DNA from 3 places in the Rummeliibacillus sp. BSL5 genome. Region 1 is predicted to be linked to each of the others. Evidence: riboswitches for the same ligand, from Rfam matches in the RefSeq annotation. Region 1 holds a riboswitch; each other region holds the start of a gene.
The links. A riboswitch is a leader RNA that binds a small molecule or an ion and turns the genes downstream of it on or off. The one in region 1 is predicted to bind thiamine pyrophosphate.
Positions count from the first base shown of each region.

Region 2: it holds a riboswitch for thiamine pyrophosphate, as region 1 does, so the genes downstream of both, tenA (thiaminase II) here and thiT (energy-coupled thiamine transporter ThiT) in region 1, are expected to answer to the same signal.
Region 3: it holds a riboswitch for thiamine pyrophosphate, as region 1 does, so the genes downstream of both, tenA (thiaminase II) here and thiT (energy-coupled thiamine transporter ThiT) in region 1, are expected to answer to the same signal.

Region 1 covers NZ_JAVGCV010000003.1:42,242-46,492, forward strand. Annotated here, with positions in the region: gene map (type I methionyl aminopeptidase) at 1-65, opposite strand, end outside; gene RCJ93_RS11910 (DUF2179 domain-containing protein) at 249-761, opposite strand; gene RCJ93_RS11915 (nucleotidyltransferase domain-containing protein) at 1,000-1,710, shown strand; gene thiT (energy-coupled thiamine transporter ThiT) at 1,806-2,369, opposite strand; TPP riboswitch at 2,494-2,600, opposite strand; gene RCJ93_RS11925 (DUF4870 domain-containing protein) at 2,727-3,104, shown strand; gene RCJ93_RS11930 (aminopeptidase) at 3,376-4,251, opposite strand, start outside.
Region 2 covers NZ_JAVGCV010000004.1:121,258-125,508, reverse strand. Annotated here, with positions in the region: gene RCJ93_RS13455 (hypothetical protein) at 1-541, shown strand, start outside; gene RCJ93_RS13450 (hypothetical protein) at 543-1,268, shown strand; gene RCJ93_RS13445 (GNAT family N-acetyltransferase) at 1,295-1,723, shown strand; TPP riboswitch at 1,796-1,894, shown strand; TPP riboswitch at 1,949-2,047, shown strand; gene tenA (thiaminase II) at 2,109-2,789, shown strand; gene thiM (hydroxyethylthiazole kinase) at 2,776-3,525, shown strand; gene thiD (bifunctional hydroxymethylpyrimidine kinase/phosphomethylpyrimidine kinase) at 3,525-4,251, shown strand, end outside.
Region 3 covers NZ_JAVGCV010000003.1:160,097-164,347, reverse strand. Annotated here, with positions in the region: gene RCJ93_RS12465 (polysaccharide deacetylase family protein) at 1-61, opposite strand, end outside; gene RCJ93_RS12460 (tRNA dihydrouridine synthase) at 347-1,315, shown strand; gene RCJ93_RS12455 (hypothetical protein) at 1,443-1,673, shown strand; TPP riboswitch at 1,838-1,945, shown strand; gene tenA (thiaminase II) at 2,049-2,738, shown strand; gene tenI (thiazole tautomerase TenI) at 2,738-3,361, shown strand; gene thiS (sulfur carrier protein ThiS) at 3,394-3,597, shown strand; gene RCJ93_RS12435 (thiazole synthase) at 3,599-4,251, shown strand, end outside.

The DNA.
Region 1 (4,251 bases):
ATTTCAGCCATAGCACGGCCAGCTTTCATCAAAGCATCTATTTCTTCTTGCGTTTTTGCAATCATGTAAAACGATCCCTTCTGATTAATCTCGCTATTTAACTATACCACAAAATTCTGTGATGAAGTGAAACCCGGCTCAGTGGAGATTTCTCCATTCCTCCTCATAACCTGCTAACCAAACAGCTTCTTAGAATTTGAAAATGCGAGGTAAATTAATTGTACTTTCCTAAATTAACATATGCGTTTCTATAAAAATAAGTGCTTGCGCTTTAAGAAAAAGCCGCCGTTCAAAATGTTCGGCTCATAGGAAACAACAAAAGCAGATGGCGCTATTTTCGTAATGCAATCTCGGAAATACCTTTCCTCTTTTCTCTTGGCAATCACTTTCAAACAGAGACGTTCACCATCTTTACCATTACCAATCCAAGCTGTGACGCCAAAGCCTTCATCCCTCAATTTGCTAACCAACCCCTGCTGTTCTCTGTCAACAATCACGTCAAAGATCATATAACCAAGAGCGAGTTTGCTTTCAATGAGACCACCAGAATAAACGCCTAGTCCCCACCCTACGCAATAAGCTAATATATTGAGCGGACGGTCTAAGTTATCCAGCACAATCTTCAACCCCATCAAATAGATAAAGACCTCAGCCACAGACATCAGTGATGCTACAATTCGATATCCTTTTATCACAAGAATCATCCGCAATGTTACCAGTGTCATATACACTATATTGATAATAATAATTAATAAAAGCATCTCCAACAGATTCACCCCGCAATCAATTATTAGTATGTAGATTTATTACAATCCATACCCAGTCATGAAACTAAAAAAACGAATTGAGCTCCGTTACGATTCGCATATTAGCAGACTATATTAAAGAAGATTGGAATAAATACGATAAAATTGTTATAGAATTTTCAGGTAATCAAATCTTATAAACTTTTAGCTTCTGCCGAAGAAGATACCTTAAAAGAAGAAGGGTGGAAATTATATGAAAAATAGACTTGATCCAATAGAAGCAGCCTTACAGTTTGTTGAAAAACATTTTCATGATTGTCAGGGAGCTATCTTAGCTGGGAGTGTTGTTCGAGGTCAGGCAACTGAAACTTCTGATTTAGACATCATCATATTTGACAAAAGTTTTCGATTTTCTTATCGAGAATCCCTTATTGAATTTGGATGGAATATTGAACTGTTTGTTCATAATTTGAAGTCTTATCGTTTCTTTTTTGTAAGTGATTGTAAAGAAGGAAGGCCTACAATGCCAAGGATGGTAAGTGAGGGCAAAATTATAAAAGATACAGGAGTATTATCGGCTATTAGAAAGGAAGCCAAAGACTTAATAGAACAAGGGCCAGAAGATTGGACAAAAGAAACAATAGATATAAAGCGATATTTTGTTACGGATGTGTTAGACGATTTAATCGGTTGTCAAAATAGAGCTGAAGGCATTTTTATTGCGAGCACACTCAGCGAATTAGTTAGTGAGTTCATCCTTCGAAGTAATGGCAAATGGATTGGGACATCAAAATGGGTTTTTCGTTCATTAGTTCATCATGACCAAAAACTTGCAAACGAATTTGTTGAAGCATTCGACGCATATTATAAATCAAATGATATTGGTAAGATTGTATGCCTGACTGATCAAGTCCTGCAACCATTTGGTGGAAGATTATTTGAAGGATTTTCTTTAGGAAAATAACCTAATAAAAAAAAACGCTCAGAATGTATCTGAGCGTTTGTTCTTGTATTGCTAATACCATGTCGAATTCTTAATTTAATTAGCAGACTTCCTCATTAATTATTCGGATTAGCTATTCGTGGCGCAGATTTAAAGAGCAGCGCAACGACAATAATCGTTAAAATAATAGCAGGAATCATATAAGAGCCGTTGTACACAATAGAGTACCAATATACATTTTGCTTCCCTGCATATTCAGCAAAGAACACGACTCCTGCCAAAGTATGTGCTGCATATTTTAATAATCCGCCAATAAATGTTCCGATTGTTATAGCAACGATCATTTTGCCTGTTTGGCCACGTCGGTTGGCAGCAATCATCATTCCTCGCATCACACCAGCTAAGCCTACAGCAGTAAATGCAAAGAAATAATCGATGAAGCCTTGCAAAGGCGTTAACACATAGGCGCCCCCTATTAACACTTGCAATCCGCCAATTAATAGCCCTGTAACGAGTCCAGCCATTGTCCCCCAACGAAATGCCATCAGTACAATCGGAACCATTACAAGGCTAATAGAACCGCCCTGTGGCCATAGACTAAAGGATAGCTTATCCAGTACAAATCCGATCGCTGCAAATATGGCGATTTCAATCATCATTAATAAACGTTTCTTATTCAATATACTTCCTCCCGTATTTCGATGCAGCCCACTCTTGCCTAAAGCGTATTCCCGTAAACAAGTATTCCAGAAGATTTCCACCCAAATAAAAAACGACATTAGGATAGCCCTAACATCGAAATAAGTCGGTCTCTATCCACATTCCTACGCAAGCATTAACTTACAGGTTCAAAGGGTTAGAATTTCGGATTCACTCTCAGCCGCCCATTTGCGGCTCCCCTCGTGGTCGATACATCAGTATTTAATTGAACACATTTATTGTACTTGATTTGATTTTAAATTGCCATGGTAATTTTCATCTTTCTGAATCTTTCAGTGAGCCCTGTGCGTATGTATAGATATATGGAGGTGTCAAAATTGGAATTGGAAAACAATAATAACCGTGTAATCTCTTCTTTGTGTTATTTTAGTATATTTTTTGCTGGATTTATCTTGCCCGTCATCGTGTATTTTGCTGTAAAGGAACAAGAAGTGAAAAGGCACGCTAAGCGCGCTTTACTCTCTCACCTTCTTCTTCTGGTCCCTACCATTATTGGCGTCATTATATTTATGGCTGTGGTGGCTGGAGCCGGTTTTTACAGTTATTCATTTGAAACAGGGAGCCCAGATGCATCGTCCAATGATGGTATGTGGATTATGGGAGCATGGCTCATCTTTATTGTTGTAGAAGCTATCCTTTCGCTAGGCGTGTTCATTTGGAATATTGTACAAGGAATTAAAGTACTCAAAGTTTAAAATACTGTTAATATGGCTATTAGTTAAATATACACAAGCTCATCAATGAATGGAGTGCTACTATATGCAATTACGAAAAGTAATAAAAACTGTAATCAAAATCGCACCAGTTGTTTATCCAATCATCTTAAAAGTGATTGATGCAAGACATGATAAAAAAGCAATGAAAAAATAATCACTAAAAACGCCGTATTCCCTGTGGAATACGGCGTTTTTTTATATGAACTTTATGTTGAGATTAAAAGGTATAGCAACACCTAAGCATGACTACTTAAAATGCCCAGCTGCCATTGCGGAAAATAGGCTCAACTGTGCCATCTGCTAGAACGCCGTCGATATCCATTTCTCCGCTACCAATCATGAAGTCTTCATGAGTAATTGATGTATTAATACCTTTTTCTTCAAGCTCCTCTTTTGTCAGGCTGCTTCCACCTTCATAGCATGTCGGATAAGCTTCGCCAATCGCCAGGTGGTTAGAGGCATTTTCATCGAAAAGCGTATTGTAGTAAAGAATATTTGATGCAGAGATAGGCGACTCATGTGGTACAAGAGCAACTTCGCCAAGGTACTTAGAACCTTCATCCGCTTTGACTAATTCTTGCAGCAAATCATGACCAACCTCTGCTTCAGCTTTTACAATCTTTCCACCTTCGAATGTCAGCTTAAATTGATCGATAACATTACCTTGGAAAACAAGCGGTTTTGTATTCGATACAAAGCCGTTCACACCGTATTTTGATGGCATTGTGTACACTTCTTCTGTTGGCATATTTGCTACAAACGAAGAACCAGCAGGTGTATGGCTCGCACCTGTGCACCAAATATGCTTATCTGGCAATTCAATTGTTAAATCAGTGCCAGGCGCTTTATAATGCAGCTTTTGATAACGTTTTGCGTTTAAAAGATCTGCTCTCGCATCTAGGTTTTTCAAATGTTGTTCCCAGTTGTCTACAGCATTTCCTTCACCAATATGAACCGTTTTGAAGATCGCTTCCCATAATGCTGGCAGCTGCTCTTCTTCTTTTAAATCAGAGAATACTTTTGCAGCCCATTTCTTCGATGGTACAGCAATAATAGACCACGCAATCTTGTCGTTCATCACTGCATCGCGATAGTTTTCAAGCGCTTTGCCTGATGCTTTTTGCTG
Region 2 (4,251 bases), on a different contig from region 1:
CACAGCGCTAAAACTATCCATTTTGCCTTTAGGGGTATGGATTTTATATTTTGTGTTGAAAGGCAAAAATCGATGGCAATCGTATCGCTCTTTTGCTTGGATGGGATTTGGCTTCAATTATATTTTTCTAGTAGCTTCACTTGTAACAATACCCTTTCAACATTGGATTTTTCCAGACAAAAATCCAACTACCTTTATGGCAAATTTAGAGAATGCAAAATTAATCACTATTCATCCTTCAGCAAAAAAGAATATAGTGTTAGATAGAAAGAAGCTAGCAGGGAAATTCACACACTTGAAACAGCGGGAAATCTATAGCGATAAGTGGTTTTCAAGCCTTTATGAGATGAGTCCCTCAGAAATTAACAAAAAAGATGAACATTTTCCTTATCAGCTTGTAGGAGTAAAGCCGAAATGGGGAAGTGGGCTTCCCTCACCGGTTCTGTACATAGAAAAAGACGGAAAAGGAATTCTGATAACTACGTCTCAGCATCAGCTTTACTACCGTTTAAATGATTCCGTGCTAAAGGAGGAGCATTAGTATGAAGAAAAGAAAAGGAATGTTTGCTCTTTTAGTGGTGGTTATTGGTCTATTCTTCTATTCTTCTTATTCAAAACCAGCGCCTTTTCCAACAGAGGAAGCGCTGAAAAAGGATATAAATGAGACCTTCCCAGGGGCTAGCGTAAAAACAATACAAGATATAATCCACGTTGATGAACGCCATATTGTGGTTCCTTTTATTTCTTTGAATAAAGACTATGGACTTAGCTATTGGATTTGGAAGAAGAATAAATGGCGAGTCGCTGAAGTGGATAATCGCGAAGAACCGATGATATGGAAGATAGAAGATAGAAAACGGCCAAAGTATGTATATGTGTGGAATATTTTTCATAAAAATAAGGTTGATTCATTTACATTTTATCTAACGAGACAGCGGGATTATATCACCTGGGATAGGAAAAGTCTTTATGTTCCACCAGTTCAAATGACGGAGAAAGTGTTATTGCATAATAAGACATATGGGGTTTTTCCTATTCCAGAAGATTGGTCTGCGATCAAAGATTATGCTAGACCTGTTCAAACGGATTGGCTCTTCTCAAATGAGGAGGATGGAGATTCGCTTAATTTTGGATGGAGACCGAATGCCAAGCCTGGTGTAAAAGAGCCGATTGATTTTACTAATAATGGAGAAAGCTTTTCAACCGGGGATATCATTTTACGCTTTCCAGAACTTTTAGAAAAGGGAAGTCGTGATCTTTATGAATGAGTATCGATAATCTAGGAGGTGTTTTTATGAAAATGATAAAAAATTTAAACTCAAAAGATGAAATTATGGATGCCTTTCCGGTCATGAGCCAACTCAGAACACATTTAGATATAAACACATATGTAGAATTAGTGATGGAAGCGATGGAAAAGGAACAGTATAAGCTCTATGCACTCGTTGACTCTGATGAAATAGTTGCGGTGGTCGGATTCCAGCCGATGATTACTCTTTATTATGGAAGATATATATGGGTATGCGATTTAGTCACAGATGCATCTAAGCGTTCGTTCGGTTATGGAGAAGAGTTGCTTGTATTTGTAGAAGAATGGGCGAAAGAATATAAGTATGAGTGTGTGGCCTTATCTTCTGGGTTGCAACGTACGAAGGCACACCATTTTTATGAAGAAAAGATGGGGTACGACAAGGTAAGCTATGTGTTTAAGAAAGAATTCTGATATATTGTAAAAAGCAAATGCTTGTTTTATCCTTGAATGGCATCCAGTTGAATGGTACGATGAATATAACTTAAATATTTGCAGGGGGACACGAAAGTGTTGAGAAGGTTTAAGCCTGACCCTTAGAACCTGTCAGTTAATACTGGCGTAGGGAGCAAAGTACATATGATCGTTTTGTACAGCAGCTCTCCGTTTATGGGAGAGTTTTTTTGTACCCAACCAAATATTTTAGTGCGGGGGGACACGAAAGTGTTGAGAAGGTTAAAACCTGACCCTTAGAACCTGACAGTTAATACTGACGTAGGGAGCAGATGAAGGTATGAAATCTCTATGTCTACTCATAGGGATTTTTTGCGTCTACGTCCACTTTAAAGGAGGACGAACAGTGAGATTTGATGAAGTTGTTAGAGAAGAAGCAGATGCATATTGGGATGATAGCATGGTACACCCATTCGTGAAAGGGTTAGTACAGGGCACACTGCCAATGGAGAACTTTAAATTTTATATGATGCAGGATGCCATTTATTTAAAGCATTACTCAAAAATATTGGCAATAGCAGCATCCAAATCAGAGACGAACCAGGAAATGGCCTATTATCTTGAATCAGCTAGAAGTATAAATGAAGCAGAACTTGAGCTCCACCGGACTGTTTTCAAAGAACTTCATATTGGAGAACAGGAACAAGCGGAGCTTATTCCTGCGCCAGCCAACAATAATTATATTAACCATATGTATAACGCCGTTCTAAACGAAAGCCTGCCAGTTGCATTTGCTGCGTTGCTGCCATGTCCTTGGTTATACCAAAGTATTGGTGAAGAGTATAAAGATGAAAAACCGACACAGAAGTTATACAGAGATTGGATTGAATTGTATAGCAGTAAAGAGTTTAAAGATCAACTGGGTATCCAAAAGCAGATGCTCAATAAGTATGCGAAAGAACACCCAGCTGACCATCAAAAGATGAAAGCGTTTATCCAAATGAGTGCCTATTATGAATGCAAGTTTTGGGATATGGCCTGGTCTTTAGAAAATTGGAAGGAGCTTACACCTTATGAGCTTGCTTAAAATAAATCAGGAAAATCCTTTAATCCACTGTATAACAAATTATGTAGTAGCAAATTTTACAGCAAACGGACTGCTCGCAATTGGGGCATCACCAGTTATGGCAGATGAAATCGCAGAGGTAGGAGATATGGTTTCTGTTGCAAGTGGTTTACTTATTAATATTGGCACCATTAATGGACGAACAAAAGAAGCAATGATTGTAGCTGGACGCAAAGCAAATGAAGTGGGAATTCCTGTCGTCCTTGATCCGGTAGGCGTAGGTGCCACTGCCTTTCGCCGCGAGACAGTGAAGAATCTATTGAGAGAAATCAAATTTGATCTTATTCGCTGCAATACTGGAGAACTTGCAGCTATCGCAGGTGTCAATTGGGACTCAAAGGGAGTAGACAGCGGTGTAGGAGAAATGGATATCGAGCAGACAGCAAAAGCTATAGCGAAACAGTACAACTGTCTTGTCATTGTCACGGGAGAAGTGGATATTGCCACAAACGGTGAAAGTATTGATTATATAGCAGGCGGCCATGAGCTGATGACCAAGATAACAGGAACAGGTTGTTTGCTTAGCGCCATCTGTACAGCAGCCTTAGCAGTAGAAAGAAATAACCTTTCTATCTTAAGCGACGTTTTGAAAGACTATAAAAAAGTTGCGGAGAAGGCTCGCCAGAAGGAATGGTTAGGCACTGTTCAACAAGAAGTGCTCAATCAATTGCACCAGATTGCAGGAGGGCGAGCATAATGAATATTGCCATGACTATTGCCGGTTCTGACAGTGGCGGAGGAGCAGGTATTCAAGCAGATCTAAAGACTTTCCAGGAGCTTGGCGTTTTTGGCACATCGGCTATTACAGCATTGACTGCGCAAAATACGCTTGGTGTTGAGGGCATATTCTCTGCCGATTCCTCATTTGTTCAGCAGCAAATCGAAGTAGTGATGAAGGATATGCCGGTAAAAGCGGTGAAAACGGGCATGTTGTTTTCTGCCGAGATTATTGAAGCTGTAACATATAGTTTGCGAGATAAAGAGACAGAATTGGTAGTAGACCCAGTGATGATTGCGAAAGGTGGAGCATCTTTGTTGCAACATGAGGCAGTGACTGCGCTGAAAAAAAACCTATTGCCGCGTGCAACTGTTCTTACACCAAACATACCAGAAGCAGAGGTAATAAGCGGAATCGAAATAAAAAGCCCAAAAGACTTAGAAAAGGCTGCAAACGCAATGCTTGCAATGGGTGTTTCATGCGTCATTATAAAAGGCGGTCATTTAGAAGGTAAGGATGCAGTAGATACTGTATATTTTCAAGATGGTTCGTTCTTTTCAATGCAAACGAAGCGAATTTCCACTGTTCAAACACACGGTACAGGATGTACATTCTCAGCAGCGCTAACCGCTTTTTTGGCACAGGGCTTCTCTTTAAAAAGTGCCATAATAGAAGCGAAAAAATTTGTCCATTTAGCTATTCAAC
Region 3 (4,251 bases), 120 kb from region 1:
GTATAACTCCTAAGCCTATGCTGACTTTCCCTTTCGCTCTCTTTTTTCCTTGTCGTTTCATCTTCCGAGCAACCTCTCTTTCTTAGTGTGTTTTGTATGCTGGATTGAACCTGATTTTTGCGCTATTATGCATTTACCTTTATTAATATGACTTACCAGCACTATGAAAAGTTTTGAGGAAAACAAAATGTTTGTATTTAGTGGTTTCTTTTAAAAAAGAGTTTAAGAAAAAATGGATTAAAGATAAAATAGAAAAGCTAGGTTATACTCTAGAAATAAAATGTGTTAAATTCATAAACAATGTAAATAGGATATACAGGATATAGATGAAAGGATTTGTATGAATATGAAAGAAAATTTTTGGCGTGACTTGCCACGACCATTCTTTGTACTGGCTCCAATGGAAGATGTGACAGATGTTGTATTTCGCCATGTCGTGAGCAAAGCAGGACGTCCGGATGTATTTTTCACCGAGTTTACAAACACGGATAGCTATTGCCATCCAGAAGGAAAGAACAGTCTGCGTGGACGTTTGACTTTTACAGAGGACGAACAGCCAATGGTGGCACATATTTGGGGAGACAAGCCCGAGTATTTCCGTGAAATGAGTATCGGAATGGCTGAAATGGGTTACAAAGGCATCGATATCAATATGGGCTGTCCTGTACCTAATGTAGCCTCTAGAGGAAAGGGAAGCGGTCTTATCCTTCGACCAGATGCAGCTGCAGAAATCATCCAAGCTGCAAAAGCAGGGGGACTGCCTGTCAGTGTGAAAACACGGTTAGGCTACACAGAGCTAAATGAGTGGGAGGATTGGCTAACGCATATATTGAAGCAGGATATTGCCAACCTTTCAATACACCTGCGAACAAGAAAAGAAATGAGCAAAGTAGATGCCCACTGGGAGATGATTCCGGCAATCAAGGAATTACGTGACCGTATTGCACCTGACACAATGCTTACCATCAATGGAGATATCCCAGACCGCCAAAAAGGCCTTGAGCTCGCTGAACAATACGGAATAGATGGCATCATGATTGGCCGCGGTATCTTTAAAAATCCGTTTGCATTTGAAAAAGAACCGCGAGAGCATAGCAGCCAGGAGCTTCTGGATCTTTTAAGATATCAGTTGGATCTGCACGATCAATATCAAGAAGTAGTGCCTCGTTCCATTTCGGGTCTTCATCGTTTCTTCAAAATCTATGTCAAAGGATTCCCTGGTGCTGGTGAATTGCGAAATCAATTGATGCACACGAAATCTACGGATGAAGTGCGTGGGTTGATTGATGGTTTTGAAATAAAGAATGTTGATTAGAAAGTAAAACCCAAACCTAAAAAAGGAAAAAGATTATCTCAACCCGTGATTGAGATAATCTTTTTTTAGTTATAACGTTTCCTAGAGAAACTAAACTATATTAGGATTAATATAAGGGGGTTTACATATGGATGAAAATGTATGGAAAGAATTTAAAGTAGCCATTGAAGAGGGGCAAGAATTATCATTTGATTATAAGAATGAAGAATGGTGGATTAGTAGGGTACCTGAAGAAAAGAGCTTTCTTCTTACACGTTCCAAAGATTCTCATACTCAAGCATTTAAATCAGCAGAAGAGTTATTTCAACATGGATTAATAGATGGAAAGCCATTTATTGAAAGAGTTAAAGACTTATAAGAACCATAATAAAACGAATGTTTTTGAAAACTTCATACTAGACTAGGAAGCCCAACAGCAATCAATTCTGGGGAAAGGGATGTTACTAAATTTCACCATATATGTTCTTGACAATCCATTCAATAATGTTAAGATAATATCGAATGTTGCTAAAACTTCATATGATTTACCACTAGGGGTGCCATTAGAATGGCTGAGATCAAAGTGTGACTTTGAGACTCTTGGAACCTGATTTGGTTTATACCAACGTAGGGAAGTGGCACGGCAGAAATTTTATTTTTTGTACATATAATTTCTAATACCCACTTTCTTTGCGTAAAGGAAAGTGGGATTTTTTTATTCCATTTTCCTAACACTATTTTTGGAGGGATTATGATGAAATTTTCAGAGCAGTTACGACTTGAGGCAGATTCTATTTGGGAAGCAAGCTTTCAGCATCCTTTTGTGACAGGTATAGCTGATGGCAGCTTGCCATTAGAAAGCTTCCGCTATTACGTGTTGCAGGATTCTTATTATCTTTCTCATTTTGCCAGAGTGCAGGCATTGGCGGGAGCAAAGGCACCCGATTTGCACACAACGGCTCGCATGGCTGTTCATGTACAAGGTACAGCTGAAGCAGAATTGAGTCTGCATGCTAATTTTTCAAAGCAATTAGGAATTACTGAAGCTGAAATCGCTGAGTTTAAGCCTTCCCCTACGGCGTATGCGTACACATCTCATCTATATCGAGCGGCATTTACCGGTCATATCGGTGATATTATTGCAGCGCTTCTTCCATGTTATTGGTTATACGATGAAATCGGTCAGCGTTTAATGGGAAATACGCCAAATCAACCAATTTATCAAGAGTGGATTGCTGCATACGGTGGCGATTGGTTTCATGAAAAAGTGGTGGAGCAAATTCAGCGAATCGATGAGATTGCTGAGAGGGTAACAGAATCAGATCGCATGCAAATGCTCGAGCATTTTATGATCAGCAGCCAGTACGAATATTCATTTTGGGAGATGGCTTATCAGCATGAAGAATGGCCAATCGTGAATAAGGATTCGATGGTGAGAGGCTAATGAATCGAGAGCTACACATTGTTTCGACAGGCAGACAGCCCATTCCTGAAATGATTGGAATCGCCAAGGAAATTCATCCATACATCGACGCTTTCCATATCCGTGAAAAACAAAAAACTGCGAGAGAATTAATGGAAATCGTAAATCAACTGAAAGCGGAAGGTGTCCCATCGGATAAAATCGTCATCAATGATCGACTGGATGTCGGAGCGGTCACAAGGGTGAAGGGCGTTCAACTAGCTAATCATAGCTTGGATATCGCAGTTGTGAAGGATGTATTTCCAGGATTGCGGCTAGGATGTTCCGTTCATACCGTAGAAGAAGCGATATATGCGAGTGAATGCAGTGCAGATTATGTGATATATGGACATATTTTCCATTCACAATCCAAGCCGAACAAAGAACCGCGAGGCCTAGAAAAATTAAAGGAATTAACTATGAACGTAAAGATTCCAGTGATTGCGATTGGCGGAATCCAATTTAAGAATGTAGAGAAAGTGTTGGAAGTGGGAGCGCAAGGGATTGCGGTCTTGTCAGGAGTGATGTTGGCAAACAATCCTGTACAGGCAGTGAAAAAGTATTCTGCAAAATTGAGGTTAACGGAAAGTCCTTTATCAAAATAAATTGATTAGCAAACGTAAAAGGAAGTGAGCGGATGAGACTCCAAATAAACGGCGAATTTCTAAATGTTCCCGAGCAAATAAGGGTAGTGTCAGATGTGATTCATCACTTTGGGTTAGAATCTAAGGTTTTCATTATGGAATTAAATCATAACATTTTAGACAAAAGCAGCTATTTCGAAACAGCCATATCAGATGGCGACAAAATAGAGATTGTACACTTTGTTGGAGGTGGATGAAATGTTGAAAATTGGGCCATATGAATTTCAATCAAGACTATTATTAGGAACAGGAAAGTACCCAAACTTTGATATTCAGAAAGAAGCCGTGGAAGCTTCAGGAACGGACATCCTTACGTTTGCCGTTAGAAGAATGAATATTTTTGAGGCGAGCCAGCCGAATTTCCTGGAAAAAATAGATTTAGCGAGGTATAAACTGCTACCCAATACTGCAGGAGCCACTACGGCTGAAGAAGCGGTTCGCATCGCCAAGCTGGCAAAGGCATCTGGCTTATGTGACATGATTAAAGTCGAAGTCATCGGTTGCCAAAAAACACTGTTGCCTGACCCGTTCGAAACATATAAGGCATCTGAAGAATTATTGAAAGAAGGATTTATTGTCCTTCCTTATATCTCGGATGATGTATTGCTAGCTAAAAGATTGCAAGAATTAGGCGTCCATGCAATCATGCCTGGCGCTTCTCCAATAGGCTCTGGTCAAGGCATTATCAACCCGCTTAATTTAAGCTTTATTATTGAGCAGGCAACTGTACCCGTTATTGTAGATGCAGGTATTGGTGCGCCATCTGATGCGGCTATTGCTATGGAGGCAGGAGCGGATGGCGTCCTCTTGAATACTGCTGTTTCTGGTGCTGGTGATCCCGTGAAAATGGC